DNA from 4 places in the Streptomyces sp. NPDC051664 genome. Region 1 is predicted to be linked to each of the others. Evidence: riboswitches for the same ligand, from Rfam matches in the RefSeq annotation. Region 1 holds a riboswitch; each other region holds the start of a gene.

Region 1 (4,164 bases):
ATCCTGGCCGAGCGGATCGACCAACTCCCCGCCGATGAACAGTTTTCCGTGTTCGACAAGCTCGGTCATGGCTGCTGCCTCCCGCGACCCGGCACGTACCGACTCCGCACCTGACTCCATACCTGACTCCGTGTCAGAACTGATACCAGTTCCAGTTCCAGGAGTCCACGGATCCGACGGCGATCGACCTCGGAGGAATAGTCGACCAGGGCTACTACTGGAACGAGTTCTCGTTACAGTGGATGCGGCGCAGCACGGCCGCATGACGGGACGAGAGATGGGGACCACATGACACAGGTGACCGAGCACGGTGGCGGCGTGTGGTCCATCAAGGTCCCCATCCCGGACAACCCGCTCGGCCACACCCTGGTACACGTCCTGGACACCGGCCGCGGCCCGGTCCTGATCGACACCGGCTGGGACGACCCGGAGGCCTGGGACACCCTGGTCGCGGGCCTCACCGCCATCGGAGTCGGCATCACCGACATCCATGGCGTGGTCATCACCCACCACCACCCCGACCACCACGGCCTCTCCGGCCAGGTCCGCGAATCATCCGGGGCCTGGATCGCGATGCACGCCGCGGACACCGCGATCGTGCGCCGCACCCGCGAGTCCGAACCGGGCACCTGGCTGACCTACCTGGCGGTGAAACTCACCGCGGTCGGCGCCCCCGAGGACCACCTCGCCCCCCTGCGCGCCGCCCGCGCCGCCGGCCGGATGCGCACCCTGCCCGGCCTGCGCGCCGCCCTCCCGGACCGCGAGATCGTCCCCGGCGAGCTGCTCGACCTGGCGGGCCGCCGGCTCCGGGCGGTCTGGACGCCGGGCCACACCCCCGGCCATGTCTGCCTGCATCTGGAGGAGGACCACCCGGCGAACCTGCCCGGCCGCGGCCGGCTCTTCTCCGGCGACCATCTGCTGCCCGGGATCAGCCCGCACATCGGGCTGTACGAGGACCCGGACGACGCGACGGTCACCGACCCACTGGGCGACTACCTCGACTCGCTGGAGCGCATCGGCCGGCTGGGGGTCGCCGAGGTGCTGCCCGCCCACCAGCACGCGTTCCCGGACGCGGCCCGGCGCGTACAGGAACTCCTCGACCACCACGAGGAGCGGCTGACCGGCCTGCTCGCACTGCTGGCCACCCCGTTGACGCCGTGGCAGCTGGCCGAGCGGATGGAGTGGAACCGGCCGTGGGAACAGATCCCGCACGGCTCACGGAACATCGCGGTCTCGGAGGCCGAGGCCCACGTCCGCCGACTGGTGAAGCTGGGGCGCGCGGAGGCGATGACAGGGAGCGATCCGATGACGTACATCGCGGTGTGAGGGGGTTCGCCGACGGCCTTCCGACACCGAGCCGCTCCTCCACCTGAACGCGACGAGGCCACACCATGGCCACGGTTCGCGATGAGGCACTGGTCGTCATCAGGGACCGACCTCCTCTCCCACCGCTCCGCTCCGTCCCGACCCGGCCCCACGGGTGACGTACGTCGCCGTCCCGGGCGCCCCTCCGCCCGAAGGGGCGGGCTACGCCCCGGTAGAGTGTGGGCGTCGTCATCATGCCCGTTCAGGGGGAAGCCGGTGCGAATCCGGCACTGACCACGCAACCGTGAGCCGCTGACACAGCGGTGAGTCGGAATGCCCTGTCCGCGGTCGTGACCGGCTCGCGTCACCGGAACCCCGGTGACCGGCACCGTCGAGGCATACGGGGCCGGAGCCTGGTGCCTGAGTGTGCCTGTGCCCGGTTCCCACCGCAGGAGAGGCCCAGCCCACCATGACCGTTCGCCGCACCGCAGCAACGCTCGCCGCCACCGCCACCGTGCTCTGTGCGGCCGCTGCCCCGGCCGCGGTGGCGGCGCCGTCTCCGTCGCCCACCCCGTCCGTCGCGCTGCCGTCCGGGCTGTACGGCACCAAGGACCCGACGTACGACGGGGTCTGGAGGCAGTCGCTGGCCTTCATCGCCCAGCGGCTCGAAGGGGTCACCCCCGCGGCCGCGGCCGTCGACTGGCTGGTCGCCCAGCAGTGTGACAGCGGCGCCTACGCCTCGTACCGCGCGGATGTCAGCAAGCCGTGCGACGCGAAGACCATGACGGACACCAACGCCACCGCCGCCGCGGTCCAGGCGCTCGCCGAGGTCGGCGGGCACGGCGATGCCGTCGACAACGGGGTCGCCTGGCTGAAGTCCGTTCAGAACGAGGACGGCGGCTGGGGTTACAACCCGGGCTCGCCCAGCGACGCCAACTCCACCTCGATCGTGATCGGCGCCCTGGCCAAGCGGGGCCAGCGGCTCGGCGATGTGACGACCGAGGGCGGCAAAACGCCGTACGACGCGCTGCTCGAGCTGGCGATCCCGTGCGGCGGCAAGGACGGCGGGGCGTTCGCGTACCAGCCCGACAAGGCCGGCAAGCTCGCCGCCAACGCGGACGCCACCGCTGCCGGTGTGCTCGGTTCCATGGGCAAGGGGCTGGCCGCCTGGAACAATTCCGCGTCCGAGGACAAGGCGCCCACCTGCCACAAGGGCGCCGTCGTCAAGCCCGAGCAGGCCGCCCAGAACGGCGCGCACTATCTCGCGGGTGCCCTCGCGAAGACCGGCCACCTCAACCAGCCGCCGATGCCGGGCGCCACCGACACCACCGAGCAGCCCGACTTCGGCAACACCGCGGACGCGGTCGTCGCCCTGGCCGCCGCGGGCCACCAGGACAAAGCGGCCGACGCGCTCGGCTGGCTGAAGAAGCACGCCGCGCCCTGGGCGGCCCAGAACGGCCCCGCCGCCTACGCCCAGTTGGTCGTGGCCGCGCACACGTCCGGCGCCGATGCCCGCGACTTCGGCGGTGTCGACCTGGTCGAGCGGCTGAACGCGACCGGACCGAAGCCGGCCGCCGTCCACACACCCTCGCCGGCCACCAGCGACTACGCGGCGCAGGACGGCACCAGCGACGACGCCGGTCTCGGCGTGTGGTGGCTCGTCGGTATCGGTCTCGCCGCCGGTGCCGGTGTCGGCTTCCTCATCAGCAGCCGCCGGAAGAGCCCGCAGCTGTGAACCGGGCGGGGAATCGATCCGGGTGGCCGGCGGCGGGCGCCCTGCTGCTCGTTCTCGGCGCCGTCCTGACCCTGTTCGGCGCGGGCACCGCCCACGCGGCCGGCTACCGCTATTGGTCGTTCTGGGAGGGCAAGGGGACGGGCTGGACGTATGCCACCCAGGGCCCGTCGCTGGTCCGGCCCGACGACGGTGCGGTGCAGGGCTTCCGGTTCTCGGTGAGCGAGGACTCCCAGGACTCGGCGAAGCCGCGCCGCGCCCCCGACTTCGCGGCGATCTGTGCGGACACCCCCGCCAAGGACGGCACCAAGCGGGTCGCGCTCGTCATCGACCCCGGCACGGCGGCGGACGCCCCTGACGGGGAGACGCCGCCCGCGCCGCGTACCGCGTGCGCGCAGGTCGCCGAGGACGCGAGCGCCGCGGAGGCCCTCGCCTCCGTGGCCAAGCCGCTGCGCTACAGCAGTGAGGCACTGCTCTGCGCGATCTCCGGCTATCCGGCCTCGGGCTGCGGTGAGCAGGTCTCCGGCACCGGGCACGCCGACACTACGTCGCAGGCGCCCGCGAGCCCGTCCGCCTCCGCCCACCCGGGGAGTGGCCGCGGCGGTCCGTCCGCCGGGATGCTCGCCGGTGTCGCCGCCGTCCTTCTGCTCGGCGTCGCCGCGGTCGTGCAGGCCCGCCGCCGCCGCGGATGACCGTCTCCGCCGGCACGGCCCGGCAGGTCCCTGCCCTGCGTGCCCTCGAGGCGACCCGCAGCAACGCCCTGCCCGCCGGGGCCTGGTGGCTGTGGGCGCTCGGGCTGGCCACCGCCGCCTCCCGGACCAGCAATCCACTGCTGCTCGGGCTGCTGGTGGGGGTGGCCGGTTACGTCGTGGCGGCGCGCCGGACGGATGCGCCGTGGGCCCGTTCGTACGGGGCGTTCATCAGGATCGGGCTGTTCGTCGTAGGCGTGCGGCTGCTGTTCTCCGTCTTTCTCGGCTCGCCGATCCCCGGTACGCACCCGGTGTTCACCCTGCCCGAAGTGCCGCTGCCCGACTGGGCGCAGGGCGTCAGGATCGGCGGCCGGGTCACCGCCGAACAGCTGCTCTTCGCGCTGTACGACGGGGCGAAGCTGGCCACCCTGCTGATCT
Region 2 (4,164 bases), on a different contig from region 1:
AACCGACCGGCCGGGCCAGGGTCTTCTCCCGGTCGAACCGGATCCGTACCGGAAGCAGCCCGAGCCCGTCGACCTGCCCGGCCCGCGACTCCACCTCGTCCTCGATGCGCTCACCGAGCACCTGGAACCCGCCGCAGATGCCGAGCACCGGACGCCCCTGGGCAGCCCGCCGCAGCAGCGCGTCGGCCAGCCCCCGTTCGCGCAGCCAGGCCAGCGCCTTCACCGTGCCGCGCGTGCCGGGCACGATCACCAGGTCCGCGTCGGCCAGCTCCTCCGCCCGGTCCACGAACCGCACCACCACACCCGGTTCGGCGGCCAGCGCGTCCACATCGGTGAAGTTCGACATCAGCGGCACCGCGCACACCGCGACCCGCAGCACGTCCTCGCCGTGCGGCGGCGCGACGACCGACTCGCGTACGGCTCCGCGCAGCGAGACCCGCAGTCCGTCCTCCTCGTCGATGCCCAGGCCATGGGCGAACGGCAGCACCCCGTACGTCGGCCGCCCGGTCAGCCCGTGCAGCATGTCGAGCCCCGGCTCCAGCAGCGACACGTCGCCGCGGAACTTGTTGACCAGATAGCCCGCGATCAGCGCCTGGTCCTCGGCGCTGAGCAGCGCCGTCGTACCGAAGAAGGAGGCGAAGACACCGCCGCGGTCGATGTCGCCGACGACGACCACCGGGAATCGCGCGGCCCGCGCGATCCCCATGTTCACGATGTCGGTGCGGCGCAGATTGATCTCGGCCGGGCTGCCCGCCCCCTCGCAGATCACCGCGTCATACGTGCCCCGAAGCTGCTCCAGACAGTCCACGACCGTGGAGAGCAGCGACTCCTGCCGCCCTCCGTGGTAGCCGCGTGCACTCATCTCGCCCACCGGCCTGCCCATCAGGACGACCTGGCTGGAGCGGTCGCTGCCGGGCTTGAGCAGTACCGGGTTCATCAGCGCGGTCGGCTCCACCCGGGCTGCCTGGGCCTGCATCGCCTGTGCACGTCCGATCTCCGCGCCCTCGCGGGTGACGAACGAGTTCAGCGACATGTTCTGCGCCTTGAACGGCGCGACCTTCACCCCCTGGCGCACCAGCCAGCGGCAGATGCCTGCTGTCACGACGCTCTTGCCCGCGTCCGACGTGGTTCCGGCGACCAGCAGTCCGCCGCTCATTCTCCGCTCCGTCCCGCGGCCCGGCGCCGCCCCGTGGACGACCGCCGTCCCGCGATCAGCCGGCCCGCCGCGCACACGCCGAGGGCCAGCACCCCCACCCGGCGCGACAGCCGCACCGCGCGCTCGATGTCCTCGGTCTCCACCGCACGGCCGGCCGCGCCGTTCAGCACCGGCCGGTGCTCGACACGGCCGCCGTACGCGAGGGTCCCGCCGAGCCGTACACCGAGCGCGCCCGCGAACGAGGCCTCCACCGGACCCGCGTTGGGGCTCGGGTGCTTGCCGGCGTCGGCCAGCCAGGCGCGTACCGCCCGACGTGGATGGCCCCCGGCAACCACGGCGAGCGCGGCCGTGAGCCGGGCACCGGGCCAGCCCACGACGTCGTCCAGCCGGGCCGAGGCCCAGCCGTAGCGCAGATGGCGGGGTGATTTGTGCCCGACCATGGCGTCGAGGGTGTTGACGGCCCGGAAAGCGACGAGTCCGGGCACGCCGCCCAGTGCGCCCCACACCAGCGCGCCGACCACCGCGTCGGAGGTGTTCTCGGCTACGGACTCCACCACGGCGCGGGCGATCTGCGGCCCGTCGAGGGAGTGCGGGTCGCGGCCGCACAGATGGGGGAGCCGCTCACGGGCCAGTGCGATGTCATCGGCGGCCAGCGCGCCGCCGATGGCGCGGGCCTCCCGCCCCAGCGATGTGCCGCCGACGACCGACCAGGTGGCGGCCGCGGTGAGGGCGACGGAGGCGGCGGGATGACGGCGCAGGGCACGGGCGGCCAGCGCGGCTCCAGCCGCGGCTCCTCCGGCGCAGACCAGGGTGTGCAGTGCGCCCCACCCGCGGTGGTCGCGCCACAGGCGGCGCTCGACGGCCGCGGCGGCCCGTCCGAACGCGGCGACCGGATGCCGTCGGCGGGGATCACCGAGCAGCTGATCGCCGATCAGACCGGCCGTGGCGCCGTACGCGAAGATGCGGTCGGCTCGCACCGCTCAGCCGGCCGTTGCGCCTCGAAGGACCTTCGTACAGCCGGCTCCCGGCGGGAGCGGCACAGAAACGGACGACGACGCACGGCAGCCGGGCATGGCGATATGTCCTCACTCAGGGTCCGCGCCCTGGTTCGACGTGACCGGCGGCGAGAGTCTCCTGGCTCCCGGATCCGCAGTTCCCCCGGCCTTCCAGCCCGCCTGCGCGAGCCGTGACTTCCGGTGTGGGGGACTGCTCCCCGGTGACAGTGGCGGGACCGCGCCGGATTCGCACCGGCTTCCTCTGCTGTCGCCGTAAATGGCTCCGGCAGTCCACCACGCTCCGCGAATGCCCGTCAACCTGGCCTTGACCTGCGGCGGCGCAGTGTGCGCAGACGCACATCGGGCCGGACACACGCGAGGTGTGTCCGGCCCGACGGGACCCCGATGACGGAGTGCGGTCAGGTGCTCAGGCGACGATCAGATAGATCCCGTACGCGACCGCGGCCGCGCAGAGCCCGAAGCAGAGGTACGCGCCGGTGCGGGCGAGTGCCAGGGAGCCTGAGGTCGAGCCGCCCTGCGCCGCCGGTTCCGGCTGCTTGGAGAGGCCGACGATGCCCAGGGTGAAGAGGCCCACCAGCGCCACGGTGACGACGAGGGAGACGCCGAAGACGGAGCCGAGAGCTGCCCAGTCGATGTTCATGGTGATCTGTCCTTACACCGTGGCGGGCCGCGCCGGATCGGCGACGGTTCCGGCCGGGGCCGGGATGGTGGTCTTGAGGTCCGTGGCTGCGGTCGCGTCCGCCGTGGTGGCCGGAGCCGCGGCCCCGGTGGGCGGCGGGGTGACGGCCGCCATGGCGGTGGTGATGACACCCGCCGGTTCGGCGGCGGGAGCGACATCGCCGTGACCGACCGGCTTGCGGCGGGACAGCAGCCAGATGGCGGCGGACCCGCCGATCAGCAGCATGGCGACGACGGCGACACCCCAGGTGCCCTGCTTGGTGAGGAATTCCGCGCCCGCACCGACCAGACCGGCGGCCGGCAGGGTCAGACCCCAGGCGATGAACATCCGGGTCGCGGTGGACCAGCGGACCACACCGCCCCGGCGGCCCAGCCCCGCACCCATCACGGCGCCGGAGCACGACTGGGTGGTGGAGAGGGAGAAGCCGAGGTGCGAGGAGGCCAGGATGACCGTGGCCGCGCTGGTCTGGGCGGCGAAGCCCTGCGGCGGCTTGAGTTCGGTGAGGCCACTGCCCATGGTGCGGATGATGCGCCAGCCGCCGAGGTAGGTGCCGAGCGCGATGGCCATACCCGCGGAGACGATGACCCAGACCGGCGGGTTGGAGCCGGGGGAGAGAACGCCGCCGGTGACCAGGGCCAGGGTGATGATGCCCATGGTCTTCTGCGCGTCGTTGGTGCCGTGGGCGAGCGAGACCAGTCCGGCCGAGGCGATCTGGCCGGCGCGGTAGCCCTTCGCGGTGGCCTTCCCCTGGGCGTCGTTACGGACCTTGCCGCCGATCCGGTACGTCAGCCTGGTCGCCAGCAGTGCGGCGAGACCGGCGACGACCGGGGCGGCGACCGCGGGGAGCAGCACCTTGGTGACGACGGTGCCGCCGTCGACCGAGGACCAGCCCGCCGACATCACCGCGGCGCCGATGAGACCGCCGAAGAGGGCGTGGGAGGAACTGGACGGCAGGCCGACCAGCCAGGTCAGCAGATTCCACAGAATGGCGCCGACGAGGGCCGCGAAGATGACTTCTGTCCGCAGCCCGTTCTCGTTGATGATCCCGCCGGAGATCGTTTTGGCGACCTCGACCGACAGGAACGCGCCGACCAGGTTGAGAGCGGCGGACATGGCCACCGCTGTCTTGGGTTTGAGAGCGCCGGTCGAGATGGTGGTAGCCATCGCGTTGGCGGTGTCATGGAAACCGTTCGTGAAATCGAACACTAGAGCTGTCACGATCACAATCGCGAGGAGCAGCGTGATGTGTTCCATTTACCCAGGCAATCGTTCGACGTCATTGGCTCGTGGACCGTAGGCAACCTGAGTGAACG
Region 3 (4,164 bases), on a different contig from region 1:
CAAGGCCGGCGAGGCGTTCTCGCAGAAGAACCCGGCAACCGGCGCCCCGCGCGGAGCGCTCGCACCGGGCGAGACGGGCCAATGGGGCTACGCCACTCTGGCCCTGGGTTCGGCGCTCGCGCTCTTCATGTACCCGCACTCGATCACGGCGACGCTCTCCAGCCGCAGCCGTGACGTGATCCGGCGCAACACCACCATCCTGCCGCTGTACTCGCTGATGCTGGGCCTGCTGGCGCTGCTCGGCTTCATGGCGATCGCCGCCGGGGTCAAGGTGCAGAACGGGCAGCTGGCGATCCCGCAGCTGTTCGAGAACATGTTCCCCGACTGGTTCGCCGGGGTTGCGTTCGCCGCGATCGGTATCGGCGCGCTGGTGCCCGCCGCAATCATGTCGATCGCCGCAGCCAACCTCTTCACCCGGAACATCTACAAGGACTTCCTGAAGCCCGACGCGACCCCGGCCCAGGAGACGAAGGTCTCCAAGCTGGTGTCGCTGCTGGTGAAGGTCGGTGCGCTCGTCTTCGTCCTCACGATGGACAAGACGGTCGCGATCAACTTCCAGCTGCTGGGCGGGATCTGGATCCTGCAGACGTTCCCGGCGCTGGTCGGCGGCCTGTTCACCCGGTGGTTCCACCGCTGGGCGCTGCTCGCCGGCTGGGCGGTCGGCATGGTCTACGGCACGCTCGCCGCGTACGGGGTGGCGAGCCCGACCCAGGCGCACTTCGGCGGCTCCTCGAAGGAGATCCCGGGGATCGGCGAGATCGGCTACATCGGCCTCACTGCGTTCGTGCTGAACGTGGTGGTGACGGTGGTGCTGACGTTCGTCCTGAACGCGGTGAAGGCCCCGGCCGGGATCGACGAGACGTCACCGGCCGACTACACGGCGGACGCGGGCGACCCGGGCGTGAAGGTCGAACTCCCGTTGGCCAGGCCTGAGCCGGCCGCCTCCCCCGACACGAGCCCGTCGACCAACTAGGGTCTTTCGTTCGGATCAGGCCGGATGAGGGAGCGGCTGATGTGCGTGCCGGGCCCTGCTAGCCCGGCATGATCCGAACAAGAGACCCTAGGCCTGCACGCCAGTCAAAAATGTGGCCCGGCCGACGACGGAGGAAGGATCCGTCGCCGGCCGGGCCACACAGGTTTCGGACAGGAGCGGCACCCCTGGCGCACCCGGGCAGCTGCCCCGGGCCCCACCCCCGTACGGCACACTTCCGCCATGGACATATCGATCAGGCCCGTCGACCCCACCGAACTCCCCCTCCTCGGCGAGATCACCGCATACGCGTACCTCGACGACGGCCTGCTCGACCTCGGTGCCGACGACCCGTATCTCGAACAACTCCGCGACGTGCCTCGCCGCGCCGCCGAGGCCGACGTGCTCGTCGCGGTCGGTGCCGACGGCCGGGTACTGGGCGGCGTGACATACGCACCGCCCGGCAACCCGTGGGCCGACATCGCCGGCCCCGACGAGGCCGAATTCCGGATGCTCGCCGTCGCCCGGGAGGCGCGTGGCCTCGGGGCGGGCGAGGCGCTCGTACGGGCCTGTATCGACCGCGCACGGGGTACTGACGGCGTCGCGCGGCTCGTCCTGTCGACGCAGTCGACCATGCTCGCCGCCCACCGGATCTACCGCCGCCTGGGCTTCGTACGGACTCCGGAGCGCGACTGGTACCCCATTCCAGGCCTCCAACTGCTTACCTACAGCCTCACCCTGTGAAACCCGAGCGACACAACATGTGGGGGCTGCCTCAACGGGCGGCCCCCACATGTATGCTCGTGCTCGCTGTCGCCGCAGGGAAATCCGGTGTGAATCCGGAACTGTCCCGCAACGGTGTGATCGGTGTACTTTTGCGCACCCTGTAAGTCCGAGGACCTGCCGACAGCGCGTCCGGCTCGACCGATCCGGACGCCCAGACGTCCGGGCCTCGCGGATGGGCCGGTGGACGCCGCACGGAGTGCTGCCCCCTTTCCTGGGCACGCCTCTGCCCGGCTGCCCCCGCTCCCCGCCCGGCCCCGAGCCGAGCGAGGGAGAGCACCACATGACCATCGCGCCAGCCGATCCGGCTTCAGTCGCCGAGTCCACGGGAACCACGAACGACGGACCCGGGACCGCACTGCTGCGGACCCTGACCGACCTCACCGTCGATCTGCCCGACACCGACCCCGGTCGCGTCGCCGCCGCCGCGCTGCGCGGCCGCAACGCCCGGTCGGACGAGGCAGAGCTGCGTTCGCTGGCCACCGAGGCCGCCGCGGGTCTGATCTCCGAGGACCCCGCGTACTCCCGGCTCGCCGCCCGCCTCCTCACCCGCAACATCGCGGACGAGGCGGCCGGTCAGGGCGCGGTGTCCTTCTCCGCCTCGGTCGCCGTCGGCCACCGCGAGGGTCTGATCGCGGACCGCACGGCCGCGTTCGTGGCGCTCCACGCGGCCCGGCTCGACGCGCTGGTCGAGCAGTCGCTCGCCGACGGCGCCGACGACCGGTTCGGCTACTTCGGACTGCGGACGCTGCACAGCCGCTATCTGCTGCGCCACCCGCACACCCGTCAGGTCGTCGAGACGCCGCAGCACTTCATGCTGCGGGTCGCGGCCGGTCTCGCCGAGGACGACTCGGCGCACGCACTGGACGAGGTCGCCTCGCTGTACGGCCTGATGAGCCGCCTCGACTACCTCCCTTCCTCCCCCACACTCTTCAACTCCGGCACCCGGCACCCGCAGATGTCCTCCTGCTATCTGCTGGACTCGCCGCTGGACGAGCTCGACTCGATCTACGACCGCTACCACCAGGTGGCACGGCTCTCCAAGCACGCGGGCGGCATCGGCCTCTCCTACTCCCGGATCCGCGCCCGCGGTTCACTGATCCGCGGCACCAACGGGCACTCCAACGGCATCGTGCCGTTCCTGAAGACACTCGACGCCTCGGTCGCCGCGGTGAACCAGGGCGGCCGCCGCAAGGGCGCCGCCGCCGTCTACCTGGAGACGTGGCACGCGGACATCGAGGAGTTCCTGGAGCTGCGCGACAACACCGGTGAGGACCAGCGGCGTACGCACAACCTCAACCTGGCGCACTGGATCCCGGACGAGTTCATGCGCCGGGTCGACACGGACGGCGACTGGTCGCTGTTCTCGCCCGCCGACGTGCCCGAGCTGGTCGACCTGTGGGGCGACGAGTTCGACACCGCGTACCGGGCTGCCGAGGCCAAGGGCCTGGCCCGCAAGTCGATGCCGGCGCGTGAGCTGTACGGCCGGATGATGCGGACCCTCGCGCAGACCGGCCAGGGCTGGATGACCTTCAAGGACGCCTCCAACCGGACCGCGAACCAGACCGCCGAGCCGGGCCGCGTCGTCCACTCGTCGAACCTGTGCACCGAGATCCTCGAAGTCACCGACGACGGCGAGACGGCCGTCTGCAACCTCGGTTCGGTCAATCTCGGGGCGTTCGTGGCCGACGGTGAGATCGACTGGGAGCGGCTGGACTCCACCGTCCGTACCGCCGTGACGTTCCTCGACCGGGTCGTCGACATCAACTTCTACCCGACCGAGCAGGCCGGCCGGTCCAACGCCCGCTGGCGCCCGGTGGGCCTGGGCGCGATGGGGCTCCAGGACGTCTTCTTCCAGCTGCGGCTGCCGTTCGACTCCCCCGAGGCCCGCGCACTCTCCACGAAGATCTCCGAGCGGATCATGCTCGCCGCGTACGAGGCGTCCTGCGACCTCGCCGAGCGGTCCGGTCCGCTGCCCGCCTGGTCCGAGACGCGCGCCGCCCGCGGTGTGCTGCACCCCGACCACTACGCCACCGAGCTGACCTGGCCGGAGCGCTGGGACACGCTGCGCGCCCGGATCGCGAAGACCGGTATGCGCAACTCGCTGCTGCTGGCCATCGCACCGACCGCCACGATCGCCTCGATCGCCGGGGTGTATGAGTGCATCGAGCCGCAGGTCTCCAACCTCTTCAAGCGCGAGACGCTCAGCGGCGAGTTCCTCCAGGTCAACGCCTATCTGGTGGATGAGCTGAAGAAGCTCGGCGTGTGGGACGCACGGACCCGTGAGGCGCTGCGCGAGGCGAGCGGCTCGGTGCAGGGGTTCGCCTGGATCCCGGAGGACGTGCGGGCGTTGTACCGCACGGCGTGGGAGATCCCGCAGCGCGGACTGATCGACATGGCGGCGGCGCGTA
Region 4 (4,164 bases), on a different contig from region 1:
GCCCCGGCCTGTCGCCGTTGGTGAGCAGGTCGTCGAAGAGTGCGCGGTAGTGCACCATCGCTCCCCGCAGTTCCTCGGTGGTCGTCTGCTGGCCACCGGCTCGTGCATTGACTTCGTGGGCGGCGCGGTAATGCTCCAGCGTGCGCCCGTGTTCGACCGACAGATCCTTCACCTGCTGCTCATAGCCCTCGGTCGGGTAACCGCGTTCCTTCATGAGCCGGGTCACCAGCTGGTCCGCCTCACCGACCGCCTCTTGCGGACGGTCCACGAAGTGCTCCTGCACGCTGTTCCACTCCTGCGCGTACTGCTGACGAGCGGTCGAGGGCAGCGGCTTGAGATCGAGGTCGTCGTGACGTTGCTCGCGGTCGCGCAGATCACGCTCGGCCGCCGTGCGGCTGTCACCGGCTTCAACAGTGCGCTCGTACTCGGGCCCGAAGCGCTCCCGCAGATGCCGCCGCCGAATGGCGAGCCGGACAATCACCGCGAGGGCGACAAGGACCACCACCACGACGACGATGGCAACAATGATTCCTGTGGACATCTGGTCCTCCGATCGAGGTCAGCCACCCCCGTCATGTGCGGCTGCCTCAGTGGCCCTGTACCAGGCGGATATCCGACGGACCTCGGGAGACAGCCGAGGTTTCAGGCCGACGACACGGCCGATGGTCACCCCCTTCGACCAGGTGCGATCCGGTCCGGCGAACCCCTACACGACTCGCCTCTCCGGCACCTGCTCCTCCTCTTCCTCGTCGGGCAGCTTCACGTCGGTAACCGTGATGTCGACCTCTACGACCTCCAGACCGGTCATCCGCTCGATGGCGGCGATCACCTCGGTCCGGATGTCGCCCGCGAGCTCGACGATCGGGAAGCCGTATTCGACGATGATCGACAGGTCGACCGCGGTCTGGACCTCGCCGACCTCGACCTTGACCCCGCCGGTGACGGACCGACCTCCCGCTCCGGGCACTCGCTCCCGCGCGGTCCCCATACCGCGGATGAAGCCTCCGCCCATGCCCTGGACTCCGGGCACGCTCCGGGCCGCCAGCCCGGCGATCTTCGCCACCACGCCGTCGGCGATCGTGGTACGCCCTCGTGCCCCGGGTTCCGTCCGGCGGTTTTCTCGGCGGTTTTCGCTCTGCGGTCCTGCTCCGTGCGTGGACTCGGATGGGCGGGTGGTCTCGGGCCGGCTCAGCTGCGTCTGATCGGTCATGGTCGGTCGCCCTTCCGAAGAGGAGGTGGGCTCGATCGCCTTGGCCATTTTACGTACGATTTGTCAGCATTGCTTGGGCGGAAGGGTTCGCGGCCGGGTCCGCCGCGGAGGGGAGCAGTTCGGTGTGGGGGAGTCGGGTCCCGGGTGCCCGCCCTTCATCCGGGACAGGGGAGGCGCAGTCCGTCGTGACGCATGGTGGAGGGGGCGTACGTGATACCGCGGTCCGTCACGGAGACGGCTCACCCGGCTACCTTCCGTGCGCTGGGGTGTTCTGGTCCGTTCCGGTGCTCAGGGGCCGCCCGCAACGCAGGTTCCAACGCCCGGACCGGCCGCTGAGCTCGGTCAGTGTCAGCGGAGCGACGTCCAGCCGCCAGAACGCCTGCGGCGGAAGGCCCAGCGCATGCACGATCGCGGCCCGCACCGCAGCGGGTTCGACCACGGCGAGCACGCTGCCGTCATCGGCGCCCTCCCCATGCAGCGAATCCAGCCAGCCGCCCACCCGCGCATGCAGATCCAGCAGCGACTCACCGTCGTGCGGGGCGGCCGAGGGGTCGGACAGCCAGGTCGACACCGCCTCCGGCTCGTCCCGGCTCACCTCCGCCAGCCGTTGTCCGCGCCAGCGACCCAAGTCCCAGCCGCGAAGGGCAGGTTCGGGCTCGGACCGCAGCCCCAACGCCTCGGCGGTCCCGGCGCACCGCGCGTCCGAGCCGTGCACCCGGCGGTCGGCAGCCGGCACCTCGGCCGCGGCCGCACGCGCCCGCCGGACGCCGGACGCGTCGAGCGGGGTGTCGCCGTCGAAGCGGGCCTCGCGCAGCGCCGCGTTGAGCGCCGGTGAGATCAACATCACCCGTACCGTGAACACCCGCGTCAACTCCCTGAACTGTGGCCTCTTCAGTAAGCACACCATGGCATCCGGGGCTGTGGGGTGGGCAGATGGTGCCATGGCGGCGGGGTGCTCCCAGACGGTATGGTCGCGACGAACATGACGACGGTGTGATGGAAGTCCGGTGAGAATCCGGCACGGTCGCGCCACTGTGAACCCGTATCCGTACGGGAAGTCAGACCCAGCACTGTCGTCTCAGGCACCACGATCGGGACGCGTGTTCCCCCAGGAGGTTCTGCCATGGCACAGACTGCTGCCCCCGCCGCCGTCGCATCACCCGCCATCACTCCCATCTCGCTGAAGGCCATCGCCCCATGGGCGGTCTTCTTCGGCATTCTCATGCTCGTTCTGCTGTACTTCGTCGGCGCCGAGCAGGGCGCCACTGCGGTCATCTCCGGCGAGGGTGTCCACGAGTGGGTCCACGACGGTCGCCACCTGCTCGGTTTCCCCTGCCACTGACATACCGAGCAAGCCAGGGGAACCCCTCATGAACTCCATATCTGTCAGAGCCCTGCTGGTCCGCGGAATGCTGGCCGGCCTGGTCGCGGGCGCGCTCGCACTTGCCGTCGCCTACTTCCTCGGAGAGTCGCGGGTCGACGCGGCGATCGCCCTCGAAGAGGCGCACAGCCACGACCACGGCGGCGGCGAGGAACTCGTCAGCCGCGCCATGCAGTCCACGGCCGGCCTCGCCACCGGTGTCCTCGTCTTCGGCGTGGCCGTCGGCGGCATCGCCGCGCTCGTCTTCTGCTACGCCCTCGGCCGCATCGGCAGGTTCGGCCCCCGGGCCACGGCCGCACTGATCGCGTTCGGCGCCCTGCTGACCGTGTACGTCGTGCCGTTCCTCAAATACCCGGCCAACCCGCCGGCCGTCGGCAACCCCGACACGATCGGCCAACGCACCGCCATGTTCTTCCTCATGGTCGCTCTCAGTGTGCTGCTCGCCATTGCGGCCGTCATCCTCGGCAAGCGGCTGGCTCCTCGCCTGGGCAACTGGAACGCGACGATCGTCGCATCCGCCGCCTACGTCCTCGTCATCGGGCTCGCCTACGCCTTCCTGCCCTCGTTCAACGAGGTCGGCAAGGACTTCCCGGCCGGCCTGTTGTGGGAGTTCCGCCTCGCCACCCTCGCCGTTCAGGCCACGCTCTGGACCACTTTCGGTCTGTTCTTCGGCTACCTGACCGAACGGCTGCTGGTGCCGGGACCGGACCCGGTCCCGGCGGAGGGTGGCACGGTATCCCGCACGGCCACCGCTGCCGGCTGACCGGCCGAAACACCACTACGACCGAACCCGCCAGGAGCTGCCTGGCGGGTTCGGTCGTGGTAGGGGTCCAGCCGCCCGGGTGTCCGGCGTCATGACGGACGTCGAGCCGAGACCTGGGGAGAAGGTGCGGACCCGGCGGCTCCGTCCGTCGCAGCCGCTCCGTCCCCGCGTTCGGCCGCCGATCCGGCCGTCCAGTCGATCCGGTAGTGCCTCAGCAGGTCGTCCTCCCCGACGAAGCGCATCCCGGCCGCTGCCATGACGTGCTGGGACGCGGCGTTGTCGAGGTCGGCGTCGCCCTTGACCGACGCGACACCCTCGGCACGGGCGAACTCCAGCAGCGCGCGCAGAGCCTCGGAGGCGTACCCCTTGCCGCGCATCGCCGGTATCAGGCCGTAGCCGATCGTGACCTGCCCCTGGTCGTCCGGGACGCCATGGAAGCCGACTCCGCCGATGGCGTGCCCGTCCTCGCGGAGGCGGATCTCGTACGCGCCGAACGGCTCGGGATTGCCGGTGTCCGCGCAGTGCTCCAGGAAGTGCCGCGCGCCCGCCCGGTCGCCGTCGTTGGGATAGTCAGGTGCCCAGAGGGCGTCCGGCCCGGGACGGCCTTCCACTACGTACTCCGCCTCTGCGGGGGTCAGAGGGTGGAGCACGAGCCGCGTTGTCACAAGAGCTTCCATGACTCGTCGGACTATCACGGCGGCAAGCCTCGACGCATCGGAATTTTGGCCGACCGAAGAGGGGGTAGCGACGTGCGTAAGGGCCGACTCCCCCCGAACACGCCCGCAGCCCTACCGAAGGCGCTCCGCCTCA

Evidence for each region. A riboswitch is a leader RNA that binds a small molecule or an ion and turns the genes downstream of it on or off. The one in region 1 is predicted to bind cobalamin.
Region 2: another riboswitch for cobalamin. It lies ahead of ACIA8E_RS23390 (cobalamin biosynthesis protein); the one in region 1 lies ahead of ACIA8E_RS08235 (prenyltransferase/squalene oxidase repeat-containing protein).
Region 3: another riboswitch for cobalamin. It lies ahead of ACIA8E_RS02190 (ribonucleoside-diphosphate reductase subunit alpha); the one in region 1 lies ahead of ACIA8E_RS08235 (prenyltransferase/squalene oxidase repeat-containing protein).
Region 4: another riboswitch for cobalamin. It lies ahead of ACIA8E_RS12650 (CbtB domain-containing protein); the one in region 1 lies ahead of ACIA8E_RS08235 (prenyltransferase/squalene oxidase repeat-containing protein).

Annotation. Positions count from the first base shown of each region.
Region 1 is NZ_JBITCU010000003.1:425,266-429,429, reverse strand. It holds gene ACIA8E_RS08245 (aldehyde dehydrogenase) at 1-69, opposite strand, end outside; gene ACIA8E_RS08240 (MBL fold metallo-hydrolase) at 289-1,326, shown strand; cobalamin riboswitch at 1,531-1,665, shown strand; gene ACIA8E_RS08235 (prenyltransferase/squalene oxidase repeat-containing protein) at 1,775-3,040, shown strand; gene ACIA8E_RS08230 (SCO2322 family protein) at 3,037-3,729, shown strand; gene ACIA8E_RS08225 (energy-coupling factor transporter transmembrane component T) at 3,726-4,164, shown strand, end outside.
Region 2 is NZ_JBITCU010000012.1:193,762-197,925, forward strand. It holds partial or broken gene ACIA8E_RS23385 (cobyric acid synthase) at 1-1,156, opposite strand, end outside; gene ACIA8E_RS23390 (cobalamin biosynthesis protein) at 1,153-2,133, opposite strand; cobalamin riboswitch at 2,284-2,415, opposite strand; gene ACIA8E_RS23395 (hypothetical protein) at 2,579-2,812, opposite strand; gene ACIA8E_RS23400 (anion permease) at 2,825-4,105, opposite strand.
Region 3 is NZ_JBITCU010000001.1:485,644-489,807, forward strand. It holds gene mctP (monocarboxylate uptake permease MctP) at 1-973, shown strand, start outside; gene ACIA8E_RS02185 (GNAT family N-acetyltransferase) at 1,214-1,714, shown strand; cobalamin riboswitch at 1,755-1,893, shown strand; gene ACIA8E_RS02190 (ribonucleoside-diphosphate reductase subunit alpha) at 2,037-4,164, shown strand, end outside.
Region 4 is NZ_JBITCU010000005.1:288,353-292,516, forward strand. It holds gene ACIA8E_RS12635 (hypothetical protein) at 1-541, opposite strand, end outside; gene ACIA8E_RS12640 (Asp23/Gls24 family envelope stress response protein) at 707-1,210, opposite strand; gene ACIA8E_RS12645 (histidine phosphatase family protein) at 1,458-2,054, opposite strand; adenosylcobalamin (AdoCbl) riboswitch at 2,182-2,330, shown strand; gene ACIA8E_RS12650 (CbtB domain-containing protein) at 2,334-2,552, shown strand; gene ACIA8E_RS12655 (CbtA family protein) at 2,581-3,354, shown strand; gene ACIA8E_RS12660 (GNAT family N-acetyltransferase) at 3,444-4,031, opposite strand; gene ACIA8E_RS12665 (tetratricopeptide repeat protein) at 4,162-4,164, opposite strand, start outside.